One region of the Limnohabitans sp. JirII-29 genome, then DNA from elsewhere that is predicted to be linked to it. Evidence: predicted binding sites of a transcription regulator. Region 1 holds the regulator's gene; each other region holds the start of a gene.
What was found. The regulator sigma-54, encoded in region 1, starts transcription at its own class of promoters, with help from an activator protein. The targets are predictions, from matches to a motif close to TGGCANGNAANCTGCTTT.
Positions count from the first base shown of each region.

Region 2: B9Z39_RS00635 (CmpA/NrtA family ABC transporter substrate-binding protein) is a predicted target of sigma-54. The motif match lies at 2,330-2,347, and genes of this name have one in related genera.
Region 3: urtA (urea ABC transporter substrate-binding protein) is a predicted target of sigma-54. The motif match lies at 1,917-1,934, and genes of this name have one in related genera.
Region 4: glnA (type I glutamate--ammonia ligase) is a predicted target of sigma-54. The motif match lies at 3,261-3,278, and genes of this name have one in related genera.

Region 1 covers NZ_NESB01000004.1:11,489-18,431, forward strand. Annotated here, with positions in the region: gene B9Z39_RS07550 (class I SAM-dependent RNA methyltransferase) at 1-1,360, opposite strand, end outside; gene B9Z39_RS07555 (RNA polymerase factor sigma-54) at 1,420-2,982, opposite strand; gene lptB (LPS export ABC transporter ATP-binding protein) at 3,005-3,787, opposite strand; gene lptA (lipopolysaccharide transport periplasmic protein LptA) at 3,784-4,302, opposite strand; gene B9Z39_RS07570 (thiol:disulfide interchange protein DsbA/DsbL) at 4,405-5,049, opposite strand; gene B9Z39_RS07575 (SPOR domain-containing protein) at 5,071-5,745, opposite strand; gene argS (arginine--tRNA ligase) at 5,776-6,943, opposite strand, start outside.
Region 2 covers NZ_NESB01000001.1:128,754-136,463, reverse strand. Annotated here, with positions in the region: gene B9Z39_RS00650 (Hsp20/alpha crystallin family protein) at 88-450, shown strand; gene tsaD (tRNA (adenosine(37)-N6)-threonylcarbamoyltransferase complex transferase subunit TsaD) at 456-1,499, opposite strand; gene B9Z39_RS00640 (ANTAR domain-containing response regulator) at 1,597-2,250, shown strand; gene B9Z39_RS00635 (CmpA/NrtA family ABC transporter substrate-binding protein) at 2,483-3,727, shown strand; gene ntrB (nitrate ABC transporter permease) at 3,738-4,532, shown strand; gene B9Z39_RS00625 (ABC transporter ATP-binding protein) at 4,529-5,362, shown strand; gene nirB (nitrite reductase large subunit NirB) at 5,359-7,710, shown strand, end outside.
Region 3 covers NZ_NESB01000012.1:29,622-37,331, forward strand. Annotated here, with positions in the region: gene urtB (urea ABC transporter permease subunit UrtB) at 1-517, opposite strand, end outside; gene urtA (urea ABC transporter substrate-binding protein) at 581-1,852, opposite strand; gene B9Z39_RS15520 (urease subunit gamma) at 2,164-2,466, shown strand; gene B9Z39_RS17015 (hypothetical protein) at 2,509-2,676, shown strand; gene B9Z39_RS15525 (urease subunit beta) at 2,689-3,018, shown strand; gene ureC (urease subunit alpha) at 3,018-4,760, shown strand; gene ureE (urease accessory protein UreE) at 4,760-5,368, shown strand; gene B9Z39_RS15540 (urease accessory protein UreF) at 5,358-6,071, shown strand; gene ureG (urease accessory protein UreG) at 6,068-6,724, shown strand; gene B9Z39_RS15550 (FkbM family methyltransferase) at 6,738-7,592, opposite strand; gene B9Z39_RS15555 (peptide transporter) at 7,574-7,710, opposite strand, start outside.
Region 4 covers NZ_NESB01000006.1:156,646-164,355, forward strand. Annotated here, with positions in the region: gene ntrC (nitrogen regulation protein NR(I)) at 1-56, opposite strand, end outside; gene glnL (nitrogen regulation protein NR(II)) at 112-1,185, opposite strand; gene B9Z39_RS11235 (hypothetical protein) at 1,200-1,712, opposite strand; gene glnA (type I glutamate--ammonia ligase) at 1,795-3,210, opposite strand; gene B9Z39_RS11245 (molybdopterin-binding protein) at 3,446-4,285, opposite strand; gene B9Z39_RS11250 (EI24 domain-containing protein) at 4,254-5,132, opposite strand; gene B9Z39_RS11255 (sterol desaturase family protein) at 5,153-6,157, opposite strand; gene B9Z39_RS11260 (polysaccharide deacetylase family protein) at 6,145-6,882, opposite strand; gene B9Z39_RS11265 (YncE family protein) at 6,918-7,710, opposite strand, start outside.

The sequences.
Region 1 (6,943 bases):
GCTCGCTGCCCTCAGCAGGCTTGTTGCGCATCGAGCCGGCGCGCAAATCGAAGCGGAACATGCGGCACTCGATGGGGCCGTTCCACATGGGCACGCGGCGCGATTCTTTGAAGCGCATGCGCCCAGGCAATTTGAGGTCGGGGGTCAACATCCAGGCGGTCCAACCGGGGTAGTTCTTTTTCCAATGGCTGGCAAGCTGGCTGAAAAAATCGCCCCCGTCTTCGGTTTGTGTGATCTCACGCGCGCCAAAGCGGGGGGTGTCTAGGCGCGCACCGTCGGGCGCTTCGTCGTCCATCACATCTTCATAGGGCGACACGTACTCGGTGGGCGGCGCATAACGGGCACGACGTGCGGCACCCGCAATACCCGCCGCCTCAATGCGTTCGCCGTACGGTGGGTTGACCAACATCACGCCGGGCAGGTCCGACGGCGGCATGCGTTGCAGCGCATCACCGCCGCGCAACTCCACCGCATGGGCCACACCGGCACGCTCGGCATTGCGCTGTGCAAAGTCGACCATGCGAAACGCCACATCGCTGCCAAACACGGGCGCACGCGGTGCGCACTGCTGGCCTCGCGCGTTTTCCAACAGGCCTTGCCAGACGTGTGGCTGAAACGGTACCAGCTTTTCAAAACCAAAGCGACGCATCGAGCCCGGCGCAATGTTGCACGCAATTTGCGCCGCCTCGATGGCGATGGTGCCGCTGCCGCAGCACGGGTCATACAAAGGCACGCCCTGCGCGCACCAGCCGTCGGGGTTGGCGGGTGTGCCATCGCCCTGGCTCCAGCCACTGGCCGCCAACATGGCTGCGGCCAAGGTTTCTTTCAAAGGTGCGTCGCCTTTGTCGGCGCGCCAGCCGCGTTTGAACAAGGGCTCGCCCGAGGTGTCGATGTAGAGGGTGAGCTCGTCGGTGGTCAGGTGGGCGTAGATGCGTGAATCGGGCCAACGGGTGTCCACATCGGGGCGGACACCGCTTTTGTTGCGGAAGCGGTCGGCCACCGCGTCTTTGATTTTGAGCGCGGCAAAGTTCAGGCTCTTGAGGGGGCTGTGCTGCGCGGTGATTTCGATCTTGAAGCTCTGTTTGGGCGTGAACCACAGCTCCCACGCCACGCTGGAGGCCGCGTTGTACAAGTCTTGTTCCGAGCGGTATTGGGTGTACGACAGCTCCACCAACACACGCTGGGCCAAACGGCTGTGCAGGTTGAGCAGCATGGCGTCACGCCACGAGCCGCGCACCATCACGCCGGCGCGAAAAGCACGCAAGTCGTCTGACCCGATGCCGGTGATGCGTTGCACCTCGGTGGCCAGATAAGTTTCAACGCCTGCGGCGCACGGTAAAAAGAGATGGAGTTGATTCATGGTGATCCGTTCAAAGCCAATCCGCCAGCACAAGCCTGACCGGTCAGCCGAGCTAGTGTTTACAGCGCTTTGCGCAACGTGGTCGGCGCAATCCGCAGCGCCTCGCGGTACTTGGCCACGGTGCGACGTGCGCACTCAATGCCTTGCTCTTTGAGCATCTCAGACAGCTGGTTGTCTGACAAGGGTTTTTTGGGGTTTTCGCTGGCCACGAATTGTTTGATGAGCGCGCGCACCGCCGTGCTGGACGCGTTGTTGCCGCTGTCTGTTTCGAGTCCTGAGCCAAAGAAGTACTTCAGCTCAAAGGTGCCAAACGGCGTGCTCATGTACTTGTTGGTGGTGACGCGGCTGATGGTGGACTCGTGCAGCCCCAGCTCTTCGGCAATCTCACGCAGCACCATCGGGCGCATGGCGAGTTCGCCGTGGATGAAAAAGTTTTTCTGTCGCTCGGCAATGGCGTTGCTCACCCGCAAGATGGTGTCAAAGCGCTGTTGGATGTTTTTGATGAACCAGCGCGCCTCTTGCAGGCGTTGCTGCAAGCCCTGGTGCGCCTCGCCCTTGCCGCCCTTCAAGGCGTTGGCATAAATGTCGTGCACCCGCAGACGTGGCATCACATCGGGGTTGAGCATGACGCGAAACTTGGGCGTGACCGATTTGCCAATGCGCGTGACCAGCACATCGGGCACCACCACATGGCGTTCCACGTCGGCAAAACGTCGGCCTGGTTTGGGTTCGAGTCGGGCAATCAGCGGAATAGCGGCCTTGATGTGCGCCTCGCTGTCGCCCAGCGCCAGCATCAAACGCTTGATGTCGCGCTTGGCGAGCAACTCCAGCGGCTGCTGGCACATGCGCAGAGCCACATCGCACACCATTTGCGCTTCTTCGCCCTTGGGTTTCAAAGCCTTGATTTGCAAGCACAGGCATTCGGCCAAATCGCGGGCGCCCACGCCCACAGGCTCCAGGCTTTGCAGCAAATGCAAGGCCACTTGAAAGCGGTGTTCCAACTCTTCCAACTGCTCTTCGTCGTCGCCTGCCAGGCCCTCGGCCAGGCTGCGCAGCGAGTCTTCCAGGTAGCCATCGTCGTTGAGGTTTTCAATCAGGTAACGCAGGGCCGAGCGGTCGGTCTCGCTCAGGCGCAAGGACAAGGCCTGGCGATGCAAATGCGCGGTCAACGATTCTTGGCTGCGGGCCAACTCGGTGGCATCTGCCGCATCGTCGCCGCCGGTGTTGTTGTGCGCGGGGGCGTCGCCGCCCCACTCGGAGTCATCGGCGGAGAACTCCACGCTGCCGTCCCCCTCCCAGCTCTCAGCCACGCCGTCCACGCTGGGTTCTGTGTCGCTGGCGGTGTTGTCGACCGAAATTTCAGACACGGTGTTGTCCATCGCGGCCATCTCGCGCGCTGGCTCTGCATCGTCCGCATGTGCGGGCGTGTCGGCCTGGGCCACGCCAAATTCTTCGCGTGGTGCCTCTTCAAATTCTTTGTCGAGAAACGGGTTCTCGTCGAGCATCTGCTCAATCTCTTGGCTCAACTCCAGCGTGGACAGCTGCAACAGACGGATCGACTGCTGCAGCTGCGGCGTCAGGGCCAGATGCTGGGAGACGCGTAGGGAGAGGCCTTGCTTCATAGGGTAGGTGCGAGGGCCATGGCTACATGCGGAAGTGTTCGCCAAGATAGACGCGACGCACATCGGCGTTCTCGACAATCTCGGTGGGCGTGCCTTGGGCCAGCACACGGCCTTCGCTGATGATGCAGGCGTGGTCGCAAATGCCCAGCGTCTCGCGCACGTTGTGGTCGGTGATCAACACCCCCATGCCACGTGCTTTCAAAAAACCAATGATGCGTTGAATTTCAATCACGGCAATCGGATCGATGCCGGCAAATGGCTCATCGAGCAAGATAAAACGCGGCTGAGTGGCCAAGGCACGGGCAATTTCGACCCGGCGACGCTCGCCACCCGACAAGGCCACGGAGGGCGACATGCGCAAATGCTCGACTCGCAACTCTTGCAGCAAGGCGGTCAGGCGACGGTCGATCTCACCCTCGGTCAGCGGGGCACCGTGGTCATCGCGTTGCAACTCCAGCACCGCGCGCACGTTGTCTTGCACATTGAGCTTGCGAAAAATCGAGGCCTCTTGCGGCAAATAGCTCAAGCCCAAACGCGAACGACTGTGAATCGGCAAATGGGTGATGGGCTGGCCGTCGATGGTGATGCTGCCCGCATCGGCCCGCACCAGGCCCACGATCATGTAAAACGAGGTCGTTTTGCCCGCGCCATTGGGGCCCAACAAGCCCACCACTTCGCCTTTTTTCACGGAGATGGACACATCGTGCACCACCTTGCGGCTGCCGTAGGCTTTTTGCAAATGCAAGGCCTCCAGGCAACTCACCGAAGTATCCGTAAAAGGCGTGGTGGAAAGTGTCTCGGTCACTTGTTGTCCGTCGTTGTGCTGCGCGGCGCCAAGGTGGCACGGACCCGACCTCCGGTGGACTTACCCGTCTCACCGGCCTTTTGGCCGTCGATGGTGAACACGTCCGTGAGGTTGTTGTAGACGATGCGCTTGCCCGTCATTTGGTCGGCCAGCACAGCGCCACGGTAGCGGCGCACTTCGGCTTGGTCGCTCATGATGACTTGGTCGGCGCGTCCGTCGTAGTCAATGCGCAGGCCTTCGCCTTCCATGTACTCATCCAGGCCTTCACGCTTTTGACGGAAAAAAGCGCGCTTGTTGGGCTCGGGCAAGATCAGACCAAATTGGTAACCATCCGCATCCTGACGAATCTCAATGCGCTCACCGCGCATGACCATGGTGCCCTTGGTCAAGACCGCACGGCCTTTGAAGACGCTGATTTGCTTGAGCTCGTCGTGCACCAGGCTGTCAGCCTCGATGTTGAGCGGTTTGTCTTTGTCGGCTTTTTCCGCGTGCGCTGCCGCCGGCAAGACGGCCAAGAGCAAAACCAACGAAAAAGAAGCGAATGAAGTCAAGGCACGAATATTGCTGTTATTTAACGTGGGATTCTAACCACCCACAACACCCGGCCTTGATGCCGTTCAGCGGCTGCGGCGTGCTTCAGCGATCAGGTACTCGGTGACCTGCAACGCACGCTCCATGGTGCCCGTCAAAGAGCCATCGGTGTAGAAGCGTCCCGCAATGCCCAAGGCTGGCACACCTTGTACTTTGAAGGCTTCTTGCAACTGCGTGGCACGGCGGGCTTTGGTGGCCACGCCAAAGCTGTTGAAGGTCTCGGTGAACTTGGCCGCAGGAATGCCGTTTTTGTCGGCCCAAGCCGATAAAGTGGCCAGGGTGTTGAGGTTTTGACGCTCGGTGTGGATGGCATGGAAGAGCTTGCCATGCATGGCATCGACCATGTTCAAGGCTTCAAACACATAGAAGGCACGTTGCTGTGCTTCAAAGTCGTCGCGAAAACGCACCGGCACACGCTTGACCACCACGTCTTTAGGCACCGCTTTGAGCCACGACGCAAAGCGCGGTTCAAACGCGTTGCAGTGGGGGCAGCTGTACCAAAAGAACTCGATCACTTCGATCTTGCCTTCGCCTGCCTCGGTGGGCACGCGCTTGTCCAAGGTCAAGTACTCGATGCCCTCTTCAGGCTTTTTACCCTGGGCATGGGCCACAAACGGTAAGCCAGAAGAAGCCGCGGTCAAAGCAGCCAAAGAAAAATCACGACGTTTCATACGTACCTCAGATCAAAAAAATCAACGTTGTACCCGCACCATCGCGGAATCCAAATGTGCAGCTTCCAGCTTGTTGCGCACGCGCTCAGCGTCGGCCTTGGTGTCCATCGGACCCACGCGCACACGGTAGACGGTGCGCCCGCCCTGGTCGCGTTCGCTCACTTTGGCGTCGAGTCCCAGCAAGCCCAGCTTGGCACGCTGTGCGTCAGCTTCCTCGTTGGTGCGAAATGCGCCCGCTTGCACAAAGTAAATAAAGGGGTCCCCACCCACCACGGCGGGTTTGAATTCTGCGGTTTTGCTCTCGCCAGGCTTGGCTTCAACGGGCTTGGCATCTGCAGTCTTGGCCTTGGCCAAGTCACCCAGCGGGTCAGCACTCTTGGGGTCGACCTTGGTGGCAACATCGGGCTTGTTGGGGGCAGATGTCGGCGCAGGCACAGAAGCCTCGGGCTTGGCATCCACACCATCGCCTTTGTCGGCAGGCTTGGCCGGGTTCTTGCCATACAGCGGGGCGTTGGGGTCCCAGTCTTTGTTCTTCTTCTCTTCCGCAGCGTCTTGGTCGGCGCTGCGGTTTTGGCCTTTGTTCATGAACGGAATCGGCACCTTGGTGACGTACACCGCCACCCCCAGGGCCACGGCCAAGCCCACCACCAAACCGATGATGAAGCCCACCAGGGTTCCGCCGCGTTGCTGTTTCATGTTTGTCATCTCCGAACTCATGCAGCCGATTTACATGCTGCTGGGTGCAGACACACCCAACACCTTCAAGCCATTGTGCAGTACCTGCGCGGTGGCGGCGACCAGCGCTAAGCGTGCTTTTTTAACCGCCTCGTCGTCCACCAAAATGCGCTCGGCGTCGTAGTAGCTGTGGTAGCTGGCGGCCAGATCGCGCAGGTAGAAGGTCACATCATGCGGCGCAAAGTCGTGCGCAGCGGCGCTCAGCATGTCGGGGTACTTGGCCAGCAACAACATGAGGGCTTGGGCTTGTGGACTGTCCAATGCGAACAAGTCCACGTCTTTCAAATTGGCCACCTCGCCGCCATCTTTGTCGGCCCAGGTGCGCAGCACCGAGCAGATGCGCGCGTGGGCGTACTGCACGTAGTACACCGGGTTGTCGTTGTTTTTGGTCACGGCCAAGTCCACGTCAAAGGTGTACTCGGTGTCTGGCTTGCGCGACAGCAAGAAGAAACGCACCGCGTCTGTGCTGGTCCACTCGATCAAGTCGCGCAGCGTCACATAGCTGCCAGCGCGCTTGGAAATTTTGACCTCTTCACCGCCACGCATCACCCGCACCATGGTGTGCAACACGTAGTCAGGGTAGCCCTCGGGAATGCCCAGGCCATCCACCGACGAAGCAGCTTGCAAGCCCGCACGCACGCGGGCAATGGTGCCGTGGTGGTCGGTGCCTTGGATGTTGACCACCTTGGTGAAACCGCGCTCCCACTTGGCCAAGTGGTAGGCCACATCGGGCACAAAGTAGGTGTAGGTGCCGTCGGTCTTGCGCATCACACGGTCTTTGTCGTCGCCGTAGTCGGTGCTCTTGAGCCACAGCGCGCCGTCTTGCTCGTAGGTTTTGCCAGCGGCTTGCAGTTTTTGCACCGCGTTGTCCACGCGGCCACTGGTGTAGAGGCTGCTCTCCAAGTAATAGTTGTCGAACTTAACTTCAAAGGCCTTCAAGTCCAGGTCTTGCTCGTGGCGCAAATAGGCCACCGCAAATTGACGCATGCCATCGAGGTCGTTCACATCACCGCTGCCCGTGAATTCGCGGTCGTCTGAGGTGACCGTTTTCTTGGCCAAAAAGTCAGCCGCGATGTCGGCGATGTAGTCCCCGTTGTAGGCCGGGGCGTTCTCGCCGCTGGGCCACTGCGCGTCCCCGGGCTTGAAGCCCTGCGCACGC
Region 2 (7,710 bases), on a different contig from region 1:
CTTGAAATCAGCCGAGCCGCGCGCAATTTCTGTTCATGCTGCACCGCATTCCGCAGTGCAGCCCGCTATTTGCAAGGAGAAATCACCATGTTGTTTACCCCCGTCAATGCCCGTTTGAACCGCCCCGCTCTCCACTCGTTTGAGCGTTTTTTGGGTGATGCGATGCGTCAAACCGGCCCCTCACAAAACTTCCAACAAGACGACAAGGCCTATCGTCTGAGTTTTGATGTGCCAGGCATCAGCCGTGAGCAATTGCAAATTGAGATTGAAGACAACGTGGTGCGTATCCAAACTGTGGCCGATGCCCCCCGTCAATACCGTGGCAGCTACGAATTGCCGCAGCACATTGACACCGCCAGCAGCAGTGCCAAATTGGAAAATGGCGTGTTGACCTTGGAATTGGTCAAGCAGCAACCCAAGAGCAACGCCACCTCACTGTCGGTGCAATAACAGTGTCATCCAACCAGCTCGGCCAGAGGCCAGCGCGGTTTGATGTCAAAGCTATAACTGGTGGACAGTGCCGAGCTCTCTTGAGACTCGGCCTGCAAGCGCATGGCAGCGGCCATGGCAATCATCGCGCCGTTGTCGGTGCACAAATGCAACTCAGGGTAGTGCACCCGCACATTCAAACGCGCACAAGCCGCGTTGAGCTGCTCACGCAGGTGACGATTGGCTCCCACACCACCAGCCACCACCAAGCGTGTCAAGCCGGTCTGGCGCAAAGCGGCCAAGGACTTCTTCAACAACACCTCCACAATCGCGGCCTCGGTCGAAGCGGCCAAGTCCGCCTTGCGCGCCTCAAGTTGCGCCCCCAACTTTTGCGCTTGGGTCAGCACAGCTGTTTTGAGCCCTGCAAACGAAAAATCCAAATCTCCGCTGTGCAGCAAAGGGCGCGGCAACTTGAACGCCGTGGCATCACCTTGTTGCGCCAGCTTGGACAAAGCAGGTCCACCTGGGTAACCCAAGCCCATCAGCTTGGCTGATTTGTCAAAGGCTTCGCCTGCGGCGTCGTCGATGGTTTCGCCCAGCAACACATACCGGCCCACCCCATCCACCCGCATCAGCTGCGTATGCCCCCCCGACACCAACAAAGCCACAAACGGGAACTCTGGCGCATCCTCACTCAAAAACGGCGACAGCAAGTGCCCTTCCAGATGGTGTACGCCCAGCACCGGCTTGCCCAAAGCTGCGCCCAACGCACAGGCCACACCCGCTCCCACCAGCAAAGCGCCGGCCAAGCCTGGGCCACGTGTATAAGCCACCACGTCCACCGCTTGCAAGCTTTGCTGCGCTTGGGCCAACACCTCACGCGCCAGAGGAATGACGCGACGGATGTGGTCACGGCTGGCCAGCTCGGGCACTACGCCCCCGTAGGCTTGGTGCATGGCAATTTGGCTGTGCAATGCATGCGATAACAAGCAAGGCAAGGCCTGTCCATCGGCGCGCACCAAAGCCACGCCGGTCTCGTCGCAAGAAGATTCAATACCAAGGATCAACATAGTGGACAAGTTTATGCGGATGGGTTGTTGCCTCACATGACTGGCGCACAATTTGCATCACTCACACCGACAGTGAGTGTGCCTAGAAAGTTCCGGAATGAAAGCCAGCCCCAAGAAGATCAAACCCCAGGAAGCCTTGCGCATCGTGGTGGTGGCTCCTGACTTGGTGGTGACCGACCCCCACGACGACCATGCACGCACCCAAGCCGAGCGCTCACGTGCGTTGCGCATTGGCTTGCTGGAAAGCGGCTTCAACCTGATTGCGACACTGCCCGCCGATGTGTTTTTGGCCGACCGCATCAGCCAGTTGCAACCCGACCTGATCATTGTGGATGCCGAATCCGAGGCCCGTGACGCACTGGAGCATGTGGTGTTTGCCACCCGTGATGCGAGGCGGCCCATCGTGTTGTTCACCGATGACAACGACACCAGCCATGTGCGCGATGCCGTGGCGGTCGGTGTGTCGGCCTACATCGTGGACGGTCTCTCCAGCACGCGCATTCGCCCGATCCTGGATGTGGCGATGGCGCGCTTCGAATACGAACAAAATTTGCGTGACGAACGTGACCAGGCTCGACACGCACTGCAAGAGCGCGGTCTGGTGGACCGGGCCAAAGCTCTGTTGATGGACAAACAATCACTCACCGAAGCGCAAGCCCACGCGAAATTACGCAAAGTAGCGATGGACAAAGGCCTCAAGCTGGCCGATGTGGCACAGCGCATTCTGGACATGGCTGATCTATTGTCCTAATTTGGTGCGCAATGCCCCGCATGCACCGGGTCGCGCACCCAATCAGAGCAAACCCTAGCTCAACAAGCATGGAATTACCTGGCACAGGCTTTGCATTGTTGAAGACATAACCCTCCAAGGTTCGAACGGACAAAGGCGTCCCCAGACATGGCTTTCACGAGCTGTCTCTGCGGACGCCTTTTTCTTTGCCTCAAGGCTTTTGGAGTTGCCTGTTTTTTTCAAGGAGTGATTCATGACCGATCTGCTGGAGACCCCTATGAGCCGTCGCAATGTGCTGCAAGCCGCCACCGCCAGTGCCCTGACTATTGCGCCCGCCTTGCGCGCAGCGGTCTATGCCCAAGGCTCAGACAAGCCCGAAAAAGAAGAAGTGCGCATTGGCTTTATCCCGCTGACCGACTGCGCCAGCGTGGTCATGGCCTCGGTGCTGGGCATCGACAAAAAGTACGGCGTCAAGATCATTCCCACCAAAGAAGCCAGCTGGGCCGGTGTGCGCGACAAATTGGTGAACGGCGAACTGGACTTCGCCCACGTGCTCTATGGCTTGGTGTATGGCGTGCATCTGGGCACCTCGGGTCCGAAAAAAGACATGGCCGTGCTGATGAACCTGAACCAAAACGGCCAGGCCATCACCCTGAGCAAAAAGCTCGCAGACAAAGGGGCCGTGGATGCGGCCAGCTTGGCCAAGCTGATGAACACCGAGAAACGCGAATACACCTTCGCCCAAACTTTCCCAACCGGCACCCACGCCATGTGGCTGTACTACTGGTTGGCCAGTGTGGGCATCAACCCGCTCAAAGACGCCAAGGTGATCACTGTGCCGCCTCCGCAAATGGTGGCCAATATGCGCGTGGGCAACATGGACGGCTACTGTGTGGGTGAGCCCTGGGGCCACCGCGCCATTGCCGATGGCATTGGCATCACCGCCACCACCACCCAAGACATCTGGCCAGACCACCCGGAAAAAGTGCTGGGCACCACGGCCGAGTTCGTCAAGAAATACCCCAACACCGCACGCGCTGTGACGGCCGCTATTTTGGAAGCCGGCAAATGGATTGACGCGGGCTTGCAAAACAAGATGAAGATGGCCGAGACGATTGCCGACAAAGCCTATGTGAACACCAGTGTGGACGTGATCAACCAGCGCATCTTGGGCCGCTACCAAAACGGCTTGGGCAAAACCTGGGACGACCCCAACCACATGAAGTTTTACGCCGACGGTCAGGCCACCTTCCCTTACCTCTCGGACGGCATGTGGTTCTTGACCCAGCACAAGCGCTGGGGCCTGCTCAAAGACCACCCCGACTACCTGAAGGTGGCCAAAGAAGTCAACCACATTGACGTCTACAAACAAGCTGCTACGGCCAGCAAAACCCCGCTGCCCAAAGACGTGATGCGCACCAGCAAGCTGGTCGACGGTGTGGTGTGGGACGGCAAAGACCCTAAGAAATACGCCGACGGTTTCAAAGTCAAAGCTTAAGGACAACGGCATGCTGGCTCGCTTTTTCAAATCGCTGCTGTCACAGCTGGTGCCGCCCTTCTTGGGGCTGGCACTGCTAGTGGGCATCTGGTCGTTGGTGTCGCTCAGCAGCACCAACAACTTTCCAAGCCCCAGTGACACCTTGGTGCAAGCCATCTCGGTGTTCAGTGACCCCTTCTACAGCAACGGCCCCAACGACCAAGGCGTGGGCTGGAACGTGCTGAGCTCACTCAAGCGCGTGGCCATGGGCTTTGGTTTGGCGGCATTGGTGGGCATTCCAATGGGGTTCTTGATTGGGCGTTTCGAGTTTTTGTCGCGCATGTTCAACCCGCTCATCAGCTTGCTGCGCCCCGTGTCCCCGTTGGCCTGGTTGCCGATTGGCTTGTTGGTGTTCAAAGGGGCCAACCCTGCGGCCATTTGGACCATCTTCATTTGTTCGATCTGGCCCATGGTCATCAACACCGCCGTGGGTGTGCAGCGCGTGCCCCAGGACTACATGAACGTGGCGCGTGTGCTCAACCTGTCTGAGTGGAAGATCATCAGCAAAATTTTGTTCCCTGCTGTGCTGCCTTACATGTTGACTGGTGTGCGCCTGGCTGTGGGCACTGCTTGGCTGGTCATCGTGGCCGCCGAGATGTTGACCGGTGGTGTGGGCATTGGCTTTTGGGTCTGGGACGAATGGAACAACCTGAACGTCAAAAACATCATCATCGCCATCTTTGTGATTGGCATCGTCGGCTTGGTGCTGGAGTACGCACTCATCAAACTCGCCACCGCGTTTACCTTTGAGGAGGTGCGTTCATGAATGCGTCGCTGACCCACAAGTTCTTAGAAATTCAGGGCGTGGCCCAAACCTTTCGCACGGCCAAAGGAGACTTTCCTGCCCTGCGCGACATCGACCTGACGGTGGCCAAAGGTGAGTTTGTCGCCCTCATTGGCCACTCCGGTTGCGGCAAGTCCACCCTGCTCAACCTGATTGCCGGATTGACGACCCCCACCCAAGGCAACCTGATTTGCGCCAACCGCGAAATCTCAGGGCCCGGCCCAGAGCGTGCGGTGGTGTTTCAAAACCACTCGCTGCTGCCCTGGCTCACCTGTTTTGAAAACATCTACCTTGGGGTGGAGCGTGTGTTTGGTCAATCGGGTTTGGTCGACGGCAAAGCCAAAGAAACCAAGCTGCAACTCAAAGCCCGCACCGATGCGGCCTTGGACCTGGTGGGTTTGAGCCATGCGGCACACAAGCGGCCCGGAGAAATTTCGGGCGGCATGAAGCAACGCGTGGGCATTGCACGGGCCCTGGCGATGGAGCCCCAGGTGCTGCTGATGGATGAACCGTTTGGCGCTCTCGATGCGTTGACGCGCGCCAAGCTGCAAGACGAGTTGCTGTCTATCGTGGCAGCCACCCACAGCACGGTGGTCATGGTGACGCACGATGTAGACGAAGCGGTGTTGCTGTCCGACAAGATTGTGATGATGACCAACGGCCCCGCCGCCACCATTGGCGAGGTGCTCAGCGTCGACCTGCCACGCCCACGCTCACGCGTGCAGTTGGCGGACGATCCGCGCTATTTGCAGTACCGCAAAGCCGTGATCGACTTTTTGTACACGCGCCAAGCGCATGTGGAGAAAACATGAACAAGCTCAAATTGGTGATGATTGGCAATGGCATGGCCGGTGTGCGCACGCTGGAAGAACTGCTCAAGCTCACGCCAGACCTGTACGACATCACGGTGTTTGGGGCCGAGCCTCACCCCAACTACAACCGCATCTTGTTGTCGCCGGTCTTGGCCGGTGAGCAGACCATGGACGAGATCGTGCTGAACCCCTTCGACTGGTACCGCGACAACGGCATCACCCTGCATGCGGGCTGGAAGGTGACCGAGGTGGACCGCGTCAAACGCCTGGTGACCGCCGAAAACGCCACCGGTGAGCGCCGCACAGCGCCTTATGACCGCTTGCTGTTGGCCACCGGCTCCAACCCGTTCATGCTGCCCATTCCAGGTCGTGAACTTGACGGCGTGTTGGCCTACCGCGACATGGCAGACACCCAGGCCATGATTGATGCGGCCAAAAAATACCAGCATGCCGTGGTCATTGGCGGCGGCTTGTTGGGCCTGGAAGCCGCCAACGGTTTGATGAAGCGCGGCATGTCCGTGACGGTGGTGCACGTGGCCGAATGGCTGATGGAGCGCCAGCTCGACCGCGTGGCCGGCGGTATGTTGCAACGCTCACTACAAGAACGTGGCATGCAGTTCCGTCTGGGTGCACAGACCCAAGAATTGCTAGGTGACGCGAACGGTCGTGTGAAGTCTGTGCTGTTCAAAGACGGCACGCATGTGCCCGCCGAGCTGGTGGTGATGGCGGTGGGCATTCGTCCCAACACCGCACTCGCCGAGCAAATGCGTTTGCACTGTGAACGCGGCATCGTGGTGAGCGACACCTTGCAAACCGTGACCGACCCACGCATTTATGCCGTGGGCGAATGCGCGGCACACCGTGGCATTGCGTATGGTTTGGTCGCGCCTTTGTTTGAACAAGGCAAGGTCTTGGCCAACCATTTGGCGGAGTACGGCATTGGCCGCTACACCGGCTCATTGACATCCACCAAACTCAAAGTCACAGGCATCGACCTGTTCAGTGCGGGCGATTTCATGGGCAGCACCGATGGCAGCACCGAAGAAATTGTGCTGAGCGATCCGCACGATGGGGTGTACAAAAAACTGGTGATCCGCAACGACCAACTCATCGGTGCCTGCCTGTACGGCGACACGGTGGATGGCAGCTGGTATTTCAAACTGCTGCGTGATGGTCGCAGCGTGGCCGACATTCGCGAAAAGCTGATGTTTGGCGAGTCCAACATCGGTGACGTGGGCCACGCAGGCCACAACAAAGCCGCCGCCATGCCCGACGACGCCGAGGTGTGTGGCTGCAACGGGGTCAAGAAAGGCACCATCTGCAAAGCCATTCAAGAAAAGGGTTTGTTCACACTCGATGAGGTGCGCAAGCACACCAAAGCCAGCGCCTCCTGCGGCTCGTGCACCGGCTTGGTGGAGCAAATTTTGATGTTCACTGCCGGTGGCGACTACTCGGCCACGCCGAAGAAAAAAGCCGTGTGCAGCTGCACCGACCACAGCCACCAAGACGTGCGCGACGCCATCCGGGACCACAAGCTGCTGACCAACGACGCGGTGTTCAAGTTCCTAGAGTGGCGCACGCCCACCGGGTGTGGCAGCTGTCGCCCGGCCATCAACTACTACCGTTTGAGCAGCTGGCCCAAAGAGGCAGTGGACGATCCACAAAGCCGCTTCATCAACGAACGCAGCCACGCCAACATCCAAAAAGATGGCACCTACAGCGTGATTCCGCGCATGTGGGGGGGAGAGACCACCGCCGACGAGTTGCGCCGCATTGCCGATGTGGTGGACAAGTACAAGATTCCCACCGTCAAAGTCACCGGCGGGCAGCGCATCGACTTGCTGGGCGTGAAAAAAGAAGACTTGGTGAACGTGTGGAAAGACATTGGCATGCCCAGTGGCCACGCCTACGCCAAAGCCTTGCGCACCGTGAAAACTTGCGTCGGCAGCGAATGGTGTCGCATGGGCACGCAAGACAGCACGCAAATGGGCAAAGACCTGGAGCGCGCCATGTGGCGCATGTATGCACCGCACAAGGTCAAGTTCGCGGTCTCGGGTTGTCCGCGCAACTGCGCCGAAGCCGGCATCAAGGACGTGGGCATCATCGGCGTGGACAGTGGCTGGGAGATGTACATCGCAGGCAACGGCGGCATCAAGACCGAGGTGGCACATTTCTTCACCAAGGTCAAAACCGCCGCCGAAGTGCTGGAGTACACCGGCGCCTTCATGCAGCTCTACCGCGAGGAAGGCTGGTACCTGGAGCGCACGGTGCATTACGTCAACCGCGTCGGCTTGGACTATGTGAAGCAAAAAATCTTGGACGACCACGCAGGCCGCCAAGCCCTGTGG
Region 3 (7,710 bases), on a different contig from region 1:
TCTCGCTGTTGAGCAGCACAGCGGCACGGGCCAACAACATTTGTGTTTTGACCTTGGCATCGGCTTCAGCGCCCAAGGCTTTTTCCAACATGGCCAGCTTGGTCGGGTCTGGCTCTTTGAGCAAAGCATTCACCGCAGCCAAGCGCTTGGCCGCGTCGGGGCTGAGCAACTGCAAGGCCGCCAAGGCGGAGTCCACCTCGCCGCGCATGCGGTTGTTGTTGATCACATCCTCCGCGCCCTCGGGCAAAGCCATGGTGTTGCCGGTCACCGGATCTGTGGCTTGGCCATCGCGCACCACCAACACCTGAGCGCCATGGAGCTTGACCGCATCGTCGGCCATGGCCTGCAAGAAAGCAGCTGTTTTTTCATCGGGCGAGGCCAAGGCCTGCTGCAACGCGGTGATGCGTGCATCCGTCTCGCCCACTGTCAAGGCACGTGCCTGCTCTGCGGTCAACGCATGGGCATGCGCCCCCCACAGCAGTCCACAGGCAATTCCCAAAAAGGCCAATCGATTCATCGACATTCCAGTAAAAAAGGGGAGAGCAGCGCCCTCCCCCAAAGTTCATCCCTAGGAAAACGCTTACTTCTTCACAGGTTCATCAGGCTTCTTGTCGTTGCCTTCAATGAACGGGCTCCATGGCTTGGCCTTGACAGGACCGGGTGTCTTCCACACCACGTTGAATTGGCCATCGGCCTTGATCTCGCCAATGAACACCGACTTGTGCAAGTGGTGGTTCTTCTCATCCATCTTGCTGGTGATGCCGCTCGGTGCCGTGAAGGTCTGACCCGCCATCGCCGCAATCACCTTGTCCACATCGGTGCTCTTGGCCTTCTCGACCGCTTGCTTCCACATGTTGATGCCGATGTAGGTGGCTTCCATCGGGTCGTTGGTCAGTGGCTTGTCCTTGTGACCCGCGATGTTGTGCGCCTTGGCATACGCAGCCCACTTCTTGATGAAGGCGTCGTTGGTCGGGTTCTTGATGCTCATGAAGTAGTTCCATGCCGCCAAGTGGCCCACCAGAGGCTTGGTGTCCACACCACGCAGCTCTTCTTCGCCCACACTGAATGCCACCACGGGCACGTCTTTGGCCTTCAAGCCTGCGTTGCCCAGTTCTTTGTAGAACGGCACGTTGGAGTCACCGTTGATGGTGGACACCACGGCGGTCTTGCCACCGGCTGAGAATTTCTTGATGTCGGCCACGATGGTTTGGTAGTCGCTGTGGCCAAACGGGGTGTACTTTTCGTCGATGTCAGACTCTTTCACGCCCTTGCTCTTGAGATAAGCGCGCAAGATTTTGTTGGTGGTGCGGGGGTACACATAGTCGGTACCCAGCAAGACCCAGCGCTTGGCAGCACCACCGTCTTTGCTCATCAAATAGTCCACGGCAGGGATGGCTTGTTGGTTCGGGGCAGCACCCGTGTAGAACACGTTTTTGCTCAGCTCTTCACCTTCGTATTGCACGGGGTAGAACAGCAAACCGTTGAGCTCTTCAACCACGGGCAACACCGACTTGCGCGACACGGAGGTCCAGCAACCAAACATCACGGCCACTTTGTCTTGGGTCAGCAACTGCTTGGTTTTTTCTGCAAACAAAGGCCAGTTGGAGGCGGGGTCGACCACCACGGGTTCGAGCTTTTTGCCCAGCACGCCGCCTTTGGCGTTGATTTCGTCAATCGCCATCAAGACGGTGTCTTTGAGCACGGTCTCCGAGATGGCCATGGTGCCCGACAGGCTGTGCAGCACGCCCACCTTGATGGTGTCTGCGGCAAAGGCTTGCGGCACAACGGCAAACGATCCCACCGACAGCGCTGCGGCTGCGGCCAGGGCCTTGAGGTTTCCTCGACGATTCATCATGGGGTTCACTCCAAATTAGAAAGTTCATCACGCGGGACCAACTCGACGCGCTCTTTCACCTTTTGCAAAGCCCGTGCCAGCACACTTTTTCCCTAAAGAAAATTCCAACTTCTATAAAGAGCCGGCTTCATTCCCACACAGCTCGGTGATGCGCACCAAGTTCGACCGCCACACCCCCTTTCAAACAGTCAACGCACAGATTGGGTGCATCCTATGACGCACCATGTCGGACTTTTCGCACCAAAGCATGCACATTTGCGTCACAACTCAGACGGACAATAGGGCACACAAGTTGCAAGGAAAAAACCATGGAACTCACACCTCGCGAAAAAGACAAACTCCTGATCTTCACCGCCGCGCTGCTGGCTGAACGGCGCCAAGCACGCGGCTTGAAACTCAACTACCCCGAAGCCGTGGCCCTGATCAGTGCCGCCGTGATGGAGGGCGCACGCGACGGCAAAACCGTGGCTCAACTCATGAGTGAAGGCCGCAGCGTCTTGACCCGTGCCGACGTGATGGACGGTGTGGCCGAGATGATTCCTGACATACAGGTGGAAGCCACCTTCCCCGACGGCACCAAGCTGGTGACCGTGCACCAACCCATTCTTTGACCTTGTTTTTTGCTGCGTGTCACACGCTGTGGAGCTGCCCCCATGAACAAACTTCTTTCTCTGCTGAGCGCACTCAGCCTCAACGCCTGGGCCCATGAAGGCCATGGCATCGAAGGCGCATCGCACTACCACGCCACCGATGTGGTGGGCTTTGTGGCAGCTGCCGCTGTCGCTGCTTTGCTGTGGTGGTTCACGGGCCGTGGCAAATAAAGCGAGGCGCACATGACACCCGGAGAACTCTTCATCGATGAGGGCGAACACACGCTCAACCCCGGACGGCGCACGCTGACCTTGGTGGTGCAAAACACCGGCGACCGCCCTATCCAAGTGGGCTCGCACTACCACTTTGCCGAAACCAATGGCGCCTTGGGCTTTGACCGCACGGCGGCACATGGCATGCGCCTGAACATTGCCTCGGGCACTGCGGTGCGCTTCGAGCCTGGTCAACAGCGCACGGTGGAGTTGGTCGATCTGGGCGGTGACCGCCAAGTGTTTGGTTTTCGCGGCTTGGTCAACGGCGCTGTTGACGCCCCTGTCAAAGGACAACACTGATGGCAACGATTGGCAAACGCGCTTACGCGGAAATGTTTGGCCCCACCGTGGGCGACCGGGTTCGTCTGGCTGACACCGATTTGGTGATTGAAGTCGAACAAGACTTCACCCTGCGCGCTGGTGGTTATGGCGAAGAAGTTAAATTTGGCGGCGGCAAAACCATCCGCGACGGCATGGCTCAAAGCCAACGCACACGCGATGGCACAGGCTCAGGCCCGCAAGCTGGCGGCGCGGTGGACACCGTGCTCACCAACGCGCTGATCCTGGACCACTGGGGCATCGTCAAAGCCGACATTGGCCTCAAGGGTGGGCGCATCGTGGCCATTGGCAAAGCCGGCAACCCCGACACCCAAGCCGGTGTGGACATCGTGATTGGCCCGGGCACAGAAGTCATCAGCTGCGAGGGCAACATCGTCACAGCGGGCGGCATCGACACCCACATCCACTTCATCGCGCCACAGCAAATTGAAGAAGCGCTGACCAGCGGTGTCACCACCATGATCGGCGGCGGCACCGGCCCGGCCACCGGCACCTTTGCCACCACCTGCACACCCGGGGCCTGGAACCTGGAGCGCATGCTGCAAGCCGCCGACGCCTTTCCCATGAACTTGGGCTTTTTGGGCAAGGGCAACGCGGCCCTGCCCGACGCCTTGCACGAACAAATCAACGCCGGGGCCATTGGCCTCAAGCTGCACGAAGACTGGGGCACCACACCGGCGGCCATTGACAACTGCCTGAACGTGGCCGAGGCCACCGACACCCAAGTGGCCATCCACACCGACACCCTCAACGAATCGGGCTTTGTGGAAGACACCGTGGCCGCGTTCAAAGGCCGCACCATCCACACCTTCCACACCGAAGGTGCGGGCGGTGGCCATGCGCCCGATATTTTGAAAGTGGTGGGCGAGGCCAATGTGTTGCCCTCCTCCACCAACCCCACGCGGCCCTACACCATCAACACGCTGGACGAACACGTCGACATGCTGATGGTCTGCCACCACCTCGACCCGTCGATTGCCGAAGACTTGGCATTTGCTGAAAGCCGCATCCGCAAAGAGACCATTGCCGCCGAAGACATCTTGCATGACCTGGGCGCCATCAGCATGTTCAGCTCCGACAGCCAAGCCATGGGCCGCGTGGGTGAGGTGATCATTCGCACTTGGCAAACCGCCCACAAAATGAAATTGCAACGCGGCAAACTCCCGGGCGACAACGACCGTCACGACAACTTCCGCGTCAAGCGCTACCTGGCCAAATACACCATCAACCCCGCGATTGCTCACGGCATCAGCCACGAAGTGGGCAGCATCGAAGTGGGCAAATGGGCCGATCTGGTGATCTGGAAACCCGCCTTCTTTGGCGTCAAACCTGCCGTCATCTTGAAAGGCGGCTTCATTGCCATGGCCGCCATGGGTGACCCCAACGCCTCCATCCCCACGCCCCAACCGGTGCACTACCGCCCCATGTTTGGTGCCTATGGCGGCGCCTTGGCACGTGGCTCGCTCACCTTTGTGTCGCAAGCCGGATTGGCCGCTGGCATTGGCGGACGTTTTGGTTTGCACAAAACCTTGAGCGCCGTGAAAAACATCCGCACCGTGGGCAAGCGCCACATGATCCACAACGACTATGCACCGCGCATGGAAGTTGACGCTCAAACCTACGCCGTGCGCGCCGATGGTCATCTGCTGACCTGCGAACCTGCGGTGAGCCTGCCCATGACACAACGCTACTTTTTGTTCTGATGCTTCAAATTTCCAAATGCATAACGGGCGGCAAAGGCTTAGCCTCTGCCTTGGTCAAACGTGCGCCCACGGTGGAACTCGACTGGGACGTGCGGCAAAAAAGCCGCTTCGACGCCACCGACTCCACGGGTCGCGCGGTGGGTGTTTTCTTACCCCGTGGTACCTTGGTGCGCGGTGGCGATGTGCTGGTGGCCGAAGACGGCTCGCTGATTCGCGTGGTGGCTGCGCCCCAAGAGGTGCTGCGCATCACCGCCTGCACCGAGCACGGCTCGCCGTTTGACCTCACACGTGCGGCCTACCACCTGGGCAACCGCCACGTGCCCATTGAGTTGCAACCCGACCACCTGAAGATTGAACCCGACCACGTGCTGGCCGACATGCTGCGCGCCATGCACATGACCGTGGTCACGGTGCAAGAAGCCTTTGAGCCCGAAGGCGGCGCCTACAGCAGCCAAGGCCATGCGCACGCGGCACATGGGCACGCGGGACATTCGCATGGCGCTCACACACATGGCGCACACGGCCATGCCCATGCCCATGACGACCACGACCCAAGCGATGGGCACGATCACGCCCATTGCAACCACGACCATCCGCATGCGCACTGATCCCAGCGCACCTGCAATCAGCGCGGCCGCCACACCCCCACTGTTGCAACTCATCTGGCTGGCCTCACCTGCGCTGCCCATTGGCGGCTTTTCGTATTCCGAAGGTTTAGAGGCCGCCATCGATCACGGGCTGGTGCACGACGAGCACAGCGCTGCCGAGTGGTTGGTGCACCAGCTGCACCTCACCCAGTCGCGTGGCGACATGGCAGTGTTGGCCCAAATGGTCACAGCCTGGCAACACCACGACGTTGAACGCCTCGCCACCTTGAGCCAATGGGTGCACGCCACACGCGAGAGTGCGGAGTTGCGTTTGCAAGCCGAACAAATGGGCCGCTCCATGCTGGAGTGGTTGCGCAACCAAGACCAGATCGATGCCGACACCGTGGCCCTGTGCAACCGACTGGTGCCCACCTACCCCTTGATGTTTGGCCTGGCCCTCTCACGCACTGGCGCACCGCTGGACCAATGCCTGCAAGCCTATGCCTTTGGCTGGGCGGAGAACATGGTGCAAGCCGCCCTCAAATCGGTGCCCTTGGGGCAAAACTCCGGCCAACGCATCTTGGCGCAACTCGCCCAACACATCGCACCGGCCGTGGCGCATGCCATGCAAGTCACCGACGACACACGCCAAGCGTTTTCTCCCATGCTGGCCATCCTGTCAGCGCAACACGAAACCCAATACTCCAGACTGTTTAGATCATGAGCACACTGCACCACATCGCCAACCGCACCAAACCACTCCCCCCGCTGCGCGTGGGCATCGGCGGGCCTGTGGGCTCGGGCAAAACCACCTTGCTGGAAATGCTGTGCAAAGCCATGCGCGAGCAGTACGACTTAGTGGCCATCACCAACGACATCTACACCAAAGAAGACCAGCGCTTGCTGACGGTGAGTGGCGCGCTGCCTGCCGAGCGCATCATGGGGGTGGAGACTGGTGGCTGCCCGCACACCGCCATTCGCGAAGATGCGTCCATCAACCTCGAAGCCATCGACCGCATGCTGGTCGACTTTCCCAATGCCGACGTGGTGTTTGTCGAGAGCGGCGGCGACAACCTGGCCGCCACTTTCAGCCCTGAGCTGAGCGACTTGACCATCTATGTGATCGATGTGGCTGCCGGCGAAAAAATCCCACGCAAAGGCGGGCCCGGCATTACCAAGAGCGATTTGTTTGTCATCAACAAAACCGATCTGGCCCCTTATGTGGGCGCTGACCTGTCGGTGATGGAAGCCGACACCCAACGCATGCGCGCCTCGCCCAAAGGCGTCAAGCCTTATGTCATGACCAACTTGCGCACCCTCGACGGCTTGCAAACAGTCATCAGCTTCATCGAAACCAAAGGCATGCTGCGGCGCTGAAATTGGCGTTGATTCAAGCCCCGTTGTTGAGATAGGCCACATAACGCTCAAGCGCGTCCGTGGGCAACGCACCGCGTTGCAACAACAGGTCGATGCAACGGGCACTCAAATCGAAACTTTGGTAGCCATGGTGCATCAACAAACACAGATGCTTGAGTTGCTCGTTGTCCATGGTCACGGGCTGAACAAAGTCTTTGACATAGACCATATCCGCCTCTAACAACTGGTTCAGGCGTGGCCCGTTGGGGCTGATGTTGGATGCCGACAAAGGCGCGATGGGCCAATGCTTGATCTGTGCAAAACAGTGGGGCACAAAGCCCATGCCGCGGAGCACTTGGTCAATGGCCCCAAAGGTGGGCTGCTGCTCATACAAGGCGATGAATGACATTTCGGTTTGAATCACCACCGCTTGCTTGAGTCTTTCCACACCGCCTTGAAAGACATCCAGCTCTGCGCCTTGCACATCGATTTTGAGCATGTCAAACGGCATCAGTTGCGTCACATCATCCAAACGCTGGGTGTGCAGGGCAAGCACAGACTCGACCGTGGCATTGGATTGAAATTGGGGAAACACCTCCAACGCAGCCGCACGCGGTTTGAGCAAACTTGTCCAACCGGAATAGCGACAAATATTCAACTCTGCGGGGCCACCGTGACCAATGGCATAGGGAAGGTATGTCTCATGGGGGCCTTTGCGCCGGTTCAAGTCAGCCAGGGCTTGCGCTTGCGGCTCAAAGCCCGTGACCGTGCACAGGCCTTGCAGCAACATGGCTTTGTAGGGTGGGTCCCCATCCACAGGATTGGCCCCCACATCCACCACATGGGTGGCTCGCTCGGGCTGGAGCAGATTTACAAGGAAGCGAGACATTGCAAGAACTTCTCACCCATGATGTGGGCCCGCCCCTCAAACAGCACAGTCACTTTGTCGGCTCCGGTGTACTGCTGGCGCAAAGCAAACCGCTCTTCGTGGTTGTTGGCCAAACGCA
Region 4 (7,710 bases), on a different contig from region 1:
TTTTCAAGCACGAAGCGAATTGACTGGTCGTCGTCAACAATCCAAATCGGTTTCATCTCGATACTTTCATGGCAGCACTTTCATTTCATCAATACGAGTAAGCAGAAAGTTTCAGGGCAAGGGGATCAGAATTTTGAAATCTGTGCGTCCCGGCACACTGTCACATTCAATCAAGCCATGGTGTTGTTGGACAAATGTTTGCGCCAAATTCAACCCCAGGCCCGAACCGCCATCCCGTCCCGACACCAAGGGGAAAAACAACCTGTCCTTGATCTCTTCTGGAATACCGGGTCCGTTGTCAATGACATGCAATTCCAGTGCCAACCGATAACGCTGTTTGCCAAAGGTGATTTGTCGGTTGATGCGTGTTCGCAAAACAATTTCTGCCTCACCTGCTTGTGTGCGTTCGACCAAGGCTTGCGCGGCGTTGTGAACGATGTTGAGCACGGCTTGAATCAGTTGCTCACGGTCGCCGCGAAATTCCGGGATGGAGGTGTCATAGTCACGCACCACGCGCAAGCCCCTGGGGAATTCGGCCAACACCAAACTGCGCACGCGCTCGCAGACTTCGTGAATGTTCACATCACCCACCATGTGTGGACGTCGATGTGGCGCCAGCAAGCGGTCCACCAACACTTGCAGACGATCAGCCTCATGGATGATGACTTGGGTGTACTCCACCAAGTCACGACTTTCGACCTCCATTTGTAGCAACTGCGCCGCACCACGAATACCACCCAGAGGGTTTTTGATTTCATGGGCCAGGTTACGGATCAGCTCCTTGTTGGCTTGGGCTTGGTCAATCAAACGCTCTTCACGGTCTTGGCGGGCTTGCTGCTCCAGCGGTAACAACTCCACCAACACTTCATCCGCGCGATCGGTGGGTGCCACGATCACGTGCACTGGCAACGAATCTTGCTGTGGTCGGTGCAAGTGCGCGTCATAGCGCAAGGCGGCAAAGGCATTGCTTTGCGCTCCTTGCAGGGCGTTGTCCAAGGCCTGCCCTTCGGTGAAGTACTGTGACAACGTGGTGCCTTGGATGTTGCGACGTGACACGCCCATCACATCTTCCAGGGAGGCATTGGCAAACACCACCGAGCCATCGATGCGGACCACGGCGACCAAGGTGGCCAGCAAATCGAAGGCATGGAATCGATCTTGTGGGGTTGGGAGATGAGAAGTCATCACATCACTTTCATTCATGGGGTAGCCCCGGTCGCAGGGGCAGACAAACGCGACAGCTCGCGTTGCAAGCCCGCCAGATCAGCCTCACTGCGCTGCAAGGCAGCGCGCAATTGCGCCACCCGTTCTTGGTATTTGGCGGGTTGACGCTGCTCATCGGCGCGTCGTTCAGGCTCGCCTTGGTTCCACTCTTGTAGCAAGGCCTGGTGACGTGTTTGGGCACGCTGCCATTCGGTTTGCAAGACCGCACGCGCTTGCGCGTCGCGTTGGCGCTGTTCGCCGATGTCCACCTTGGACTCGCTGGCCACAACACCGGGTAAGGTAGCTACCGTTGGTGACGGTTGAACTTTGGTGCCTTCAATCACAGTGATGGCGGCACTGCGCAAGGGCACGCAGTTGCCCTTGGGGTCGGGTTGGTTGGTGTACGCGTTGCCACAGCGATACACCTGCAAAGGATCTGCGGCCCACACGTTGACGCCTGTTCCTGCGCCTACAGCACACAACACATACAGCATGAAAAAACGGTTCATCGCGACACTCTAAAAAAGAGGGAACTGCACCAACAAAAAAGGACGGCTCTCGCCGTCCTCTTTCTTGAAACACCGCAAAGAATTACAGCGAGTAGTACATGTCGTACTCAACAGGGTGCACAGCCTGACGGAAGCGTGTGACTTCAGTCATTTTGAGCTCAATGTATGCGTCGATCATGCTGTCGGTGAACACGCCACCTTTGGTCAAGAAGGCACGGTCTTTGTCCAAGTATTCCAAGGCTTGGTCCAAGCTGTGGCACACGGTGGGCACCAATGCGTCCTCTTCGGGAGGCAAGTGGTACAGGTCTTTGGTGGCAGCTTCGCCTGGGTGGATCTTGTTTTCGATACCGTCCAAACCAGCCATCAACAAGGCCGAGAAGCACAGGTAAGGGTTGGCCATTGGATCTGGGAAACGTGCCTCAATGCGACGGCCTTTGTCAGACGCCACGTGTGGGATACGAATCGACGCAGAACGGTTGCGGCTGGAGTAAGCCAACTTCACAGGAGCTTCAAAACCAGGCACCAAGCGCTTGTAGCTGTTGGTCGAAGGGTTGGTGATAGCGTTCAACGCACGGGCGTGCTTGATGATGCCACCGATGTAGAACAAGGCGGTATCGCTCAAACCTGCGTAGCCATTACCTGCGAACAGGTTTTTGCCATCTTTCCAGATCGACTGGTGCACGTGCATGCCAGAACCGTTGTCGCCAACGATGGGCTTGGGCATGAAAGTGGCGGTCTTGCCATAGGCATTGGCCACGTTCCACACCACATACTTCAGCTTCTGAGTCCAGTCAGCGCGCTCGACCAAGGTGGAGAACTTGGTGCCGAGTTCGTTTTGACCAGCGCCAGCCACTTCGTGGTGGAACACTTCAACGGGGATGCCCATTTCTTCCAAGATCATGGACATTTCGGCGCGCATGTCTTGGGTGCTGTCAACGGGAGGCACAGGGAAGTAGCCGCCTTTGACGGTGGGACGGTGGCCTTTGTTGCCGCCTTCGATGACTTTGCCGGTGTTCCAAGGAGCTTCGTAGTCGTCGACCTTGAAGAAAGAACCCGACATTTCATTGCCCCAACGCACGTCGTCGAACAAGAAGAATTCGGGTTCTGGTCCGAAGTAGGCGGTGTCACCCAAGCCAGAAGCCTTCAAATAGGCTTCTGCGCGCTTGGCGATCGAACGTGGGTCACGGTCGTAAGACTTGCCGTCACCTGGCTCCAACACGTCACAAGACAACACCAGGGTGGATTCTTGGAAGAAAGGATCGATGAAAGCAGACATGGCATCGGGCATGAGCAACATGTCTGAGGCTTCAATGCCTTTCCAACCGGCGATCGAAGAGCCGTCAAATGCGTGGCCTTCGGTGAATTTGTCTTCATCGAAGTGAGAAATTGGCACGCTCACGTGCTGTTCTTTGCCACGGGTATCGGTGAAACGGAAGTCAACGAACTTGACTTCGTTGTCTTTCACCATCTTCATCACGTCTGCGACGGTCTTGGCCATCAGGTTCTCCTGCAAGGGTAGGTTGGTTTAGAAAAGTTTCGAGGTTTTAGGATGCAGGTTCTGTGCCAAGCCATTGGCACCAAAACCCGTCACCGGTTCGACCGTCTAGGGTGCGTATTTTGCCTTGACTTCATGCCTCATCCGCCTCAAAGCAGCATTTATGCATGAAAAAGCCCAAACAAACAAAAGAACCAATTTGGTGCAAATACACGAATTGCACCAAATTAGAGCAAGGTTAAGATCGCACCAATTCAGGGCCAAGTTTGGCGCCAAAGGGCTTCAAACCTTCCAGCAGTTGTGGGTAGGCTTGATCCACTTTCGTCGGATCGCCTTTGACACCCAGCTCAATATGGCGGCCGTATTGGGGATGGTCCACGCTGGGCAAGCTAAACACTTTGACGCCGGGGTGGTCTTGCTCGATGGTTTCCATCAAAGGTGTGAGCGACGCCTCCATCGCGCCAAAAACGATCACCGACTTCTCAACCCAGGCATTGGTCTGGAAGAAGTGGGGATAGTAGGTGTCAAGAACCCAAGCGATCATGGGCCAAGCCATGACGGGAAAGCCTGGCACAAAGTGCACAGCGCCGCCCTCAGACCCGAAACAGCTGAATCCCGGGATTTTGTTGTAGGGGTTCGGAATGATCTTTGCGCCTTGTGGAAACACGCCCATGTTCAAGCGGTGCTTGTTGTCATCACGGTCAGGCTCATACGGCACGCCTTGTTCTTTGGCGACATCTTGCATGCGTGCGCGAATCAACACCTCAGCCTCGGGGTGCAAAGCCAAATCAACGCCCAAAGCGCGCGCAGCGCATTGGCGGGTGTGGTCATCAGGGGTGGCGCCAATGCCCCCGCATGAAAACACAATGCTGTGGCTGTCAAAGGCCCGCTTGAGCTTTTGGGTGATACGTTCAGGCGAGTCGCCCACGTAGTCAGCCCAATCAAGGGGCAGGCCACGTTCGGCCAGCAGTTCTATGGTTTTGGGCATGTGCTTGTCAGCACGTTTGCCAGACAAGATCTCGTCACCGACGATGATCAGCCCAAACTCAGGGCGCGGGGGGTGGGATGTGTTGCTCATCCTCAGATGCTAGCGCGGGCATGGGAACCGAGACGCCGACCACCACAGAGTCCGACTCCGCACGCAGACTTTCCAAAGCAGCCAAGCTGTAGTGGGTGAACCACAACGCGGTGAACGCAAACACCACGGCGTAGATCCAAATAGCCACCGGGACCAGCACCACAAAGGCGGCAGCAAACAAAGCGCCTGACGCCCAGACCACGCTAGGCAAAGCCCCCAGATACCCTGTCAGCACACCAATCAACAGCAACCAACCGCGATGGCGGCGACCAATCTCTAATCGTTCTTCACGGCTTGCATGCACCGCCAAGGCATCAAACACCATGACGCGGTAACTCAGCCAACCCCAAATCAGAGGGGGAATAACAAACATCAGAGGCGGCAACAACCACAGGGGCAAGGTGATGACCATGGTCAACATGGCCGCCAGGGTGGAGCCCACCGTCCAGACCAAGCTGGTCATGGCAGAACCACCGTGTTTGAGCGCCAAGTGTTGAAAGCGGCGTTGCACCACCAGGTCCAGCAAGGCCGGTCCCATCATCAAGGACACCGCCAACAAGGTCATGACCACCAACAAAGGGGTGACCGAAAAAATCACGACCAAAGGCACCATCACGCCCTGCAAGTTGGCGGCGCCGTGCGCTTGCATCCAGTCCAGCATGCTTTGCAACAGCTGCCAACTGTCCAGCATGTCGCGCACCCAATCTTGGGTCGGTACCCAAAAAAAGTAGCCCCAACTCAAGGCCACCAACAGCAACATGACCAATGGCAGCAAAGATAACAACATGACGCGCGGCATCAGGCAATAAGCCCACGCACGCCAAAAAGAATCGAACAACAAACGCATCACAAAAGCATAACCCAGCCTCAACGAGCCGAGTTCGCCTTAGCGACCGGACGTAAAGCCGCCATGAAACGTTTCAAACCCAATTTTTGCTGGGCCCAAAAACCTTCACCGTAATCGCGCCCCTGCTCCACTTGGTCACGGATACCGGTCGCTTCAAAACGCCGGGAAAAATCTGCGGTACCAAAGCAGATGTCCCACCAAGGCAGGAGCACGCCAAAGTTGTGTCCCCCCAGCACCTCACGCGATGCGTCGGTGCGCTGCGCAGGGCTTTCATGGCCAATGCCTACCCCGTGATGCAAACGATGAAAACGCGGACTGACCCACAGCCGCTCCCCCCAACGACCAAAGCTGATCGCCAAATTGGCGTGCTGAAAGTTTTCGCTCAGTTGGGTGATGGCTACCACCGCCACAAACTGGCTGGGTGCAATCCCAATCAACTGCGCCACCACCACCCAAATCACGGCGCCCATCACATCGTCTAGCAGGTGGTTGCGGTTGTCCGTCCATTGCGTCATATGGCGCTGAGAGTGGTGTACCGCATGCAGCGCCCACCACCAATGCCATTGGTGTTGCGCACGATGCAGCCAGTAGCCCACAAAATCAAAAACCACCAAATAGATCAAGAAGCTGGCCCACGCCCCATCGGTCACACCCGGCCAAAGATCTTCAAGATGAAAAGTCCCCATGCCTGCGGTGCGCAGATGCCCCATCAAGTCGTCCATGAAGGGGTCAATGGTGAAAAACAGCGCAATGCGAAACAAGCCCAAACGGTGAATCAGGGTGTAAATCACATCGGTACGCACCGCATGCGGGTTGGCAAAAGGCTCCACCGGGCGCCAGCGCTGCAAGGGCTCAATCAGCAGCAACATGACCGCCAGCTGTATCAGCCCCACCAACAACCAGCCGGTGCCATTGAAAACATCTTCCAGTCGGCTGCCCAACCCCAAAGCAAAGGCCAAAGGCTGCAACCAGTTTTCATACAACGCGGCTTGCACGTTGGCAAACCCATCAATCAGTGTGTCCATGCGTTGTATTGTGGGTGGTCTCGCAGTGTGGCAAAACAAAACCCTTTGGCCTTGAGGCCTTCAACCAAAGGTTCCAGCACGGTGGGGGCCCAGGGATCTTGACGCGACCAGATGCCCAAATGCGCCATCAAGATATCACCCGAGCGGATGCTCTTCAAGGCCCGCTTGAGCAACAAAGCGTTGGGGTATTTGTCACTGGGCAACTCGTCCCCCAAGAAGCCCGCATCGGCCCACCCCACATGGGCAAACCCACATTGTTTGGCTGCTGCCAGCAACGAGGGCGAGGTCTTGCCACCGGGCGCACGAAACAAGGGCAAAGGCTTTTGCCCCGTGAGTTGCTGCAAGCGGGTGTTGGCGCGTTGCAGTTCTTGGCAGTACTGGGCAGCGTCCCAAGACTCAACCAAGCCTTTTTTCGGTCCCGCGCTGGCACGCATCAACCAGCGACCTTGCGGCTGGTCGGCACGCCAGTACACATGGTCATAGGTGTGCGAAGCAAAGGCATGGCCTTCGGCGCCACGGGCACGCCACCAAGCAGCCCAGTGCTCACCCAAGGTGCCATCGCCTTCTTGTGTGGGTTCATGAGCCGCAAAAAATGTGACCTTGACCTGCTGGCGGTTGAGCACCTCGGCCACCAAGGGCGCCACGCCCATGTGGCCGGTGTCAAAGGTCAGATACAACGGCTTGTTGCAGGGAACCGCCGCTTGCGCCATGAGGCTCCAAGCCATGCCATATAACGCCCACAGCGCTGACCTACGCATGCTCAAAACCGCTTCGCGTGGTCCAGCGTCCAAATGCCATGGGGAGACTTGCCCACCTTGACCTGGCGCACCAACTGGCCTGTGCTCAAGTCAATGACACTGACTTTTTTGATCCAGCGCGAGGACACTAGCAGCAACTTGCCGTCGGCCGACACCTCCATGCAATCAGGGCCCCCGGGTGCTTTGAACTGCGCCACCGACTCGAGGGTGGTGTAGTCGATCTTGTTGATGGTGTTGGCCACACGGTTGCCGACAAACACATGGCGACCATCGCCCAAAGCTCGGAAAGCGTGAGCGCCCGCGCCCGTAGGAATGGTTTTGAACAACTTGGCTTGCGGGCCTGTGACGTCGTAAACCTCGACCCGGTCTCCGCCTGTCAAACCAACCAACAAATATTTGTCATCGGGTGTGCCAAACACATCGGCTGGCAGCGAGCCGGTTTTGACGCGCCATTTCAAAGTTTGCGTGGCCAGGTCGACCGCCACCAATTCGTCACTGTCTTGCATCGAGGCATAGGCCGTGGTGCTTTTGGTATCGATCCAGATGTGGCTGGGTGTTTTGCCCGACGGAATGCGCTTGGCCAGGGTGAGGTCTTTGCCGTCCCAACGGTAAATGTCAATGTGGTTGAGGCGGTTAGCCACCGTCACAAACCATTTCATATCGGGGGAGAAGCGCAACTGGTAGGGGTCGAGCGTGCCACGGACCACACGTTGCACCTCCGCCGTGCGGGGGTCAAAAAATGTCAGGGAATCGCCGCCCGCATTGGCCACGATGACCGACTTTTCGTCAGGGGTG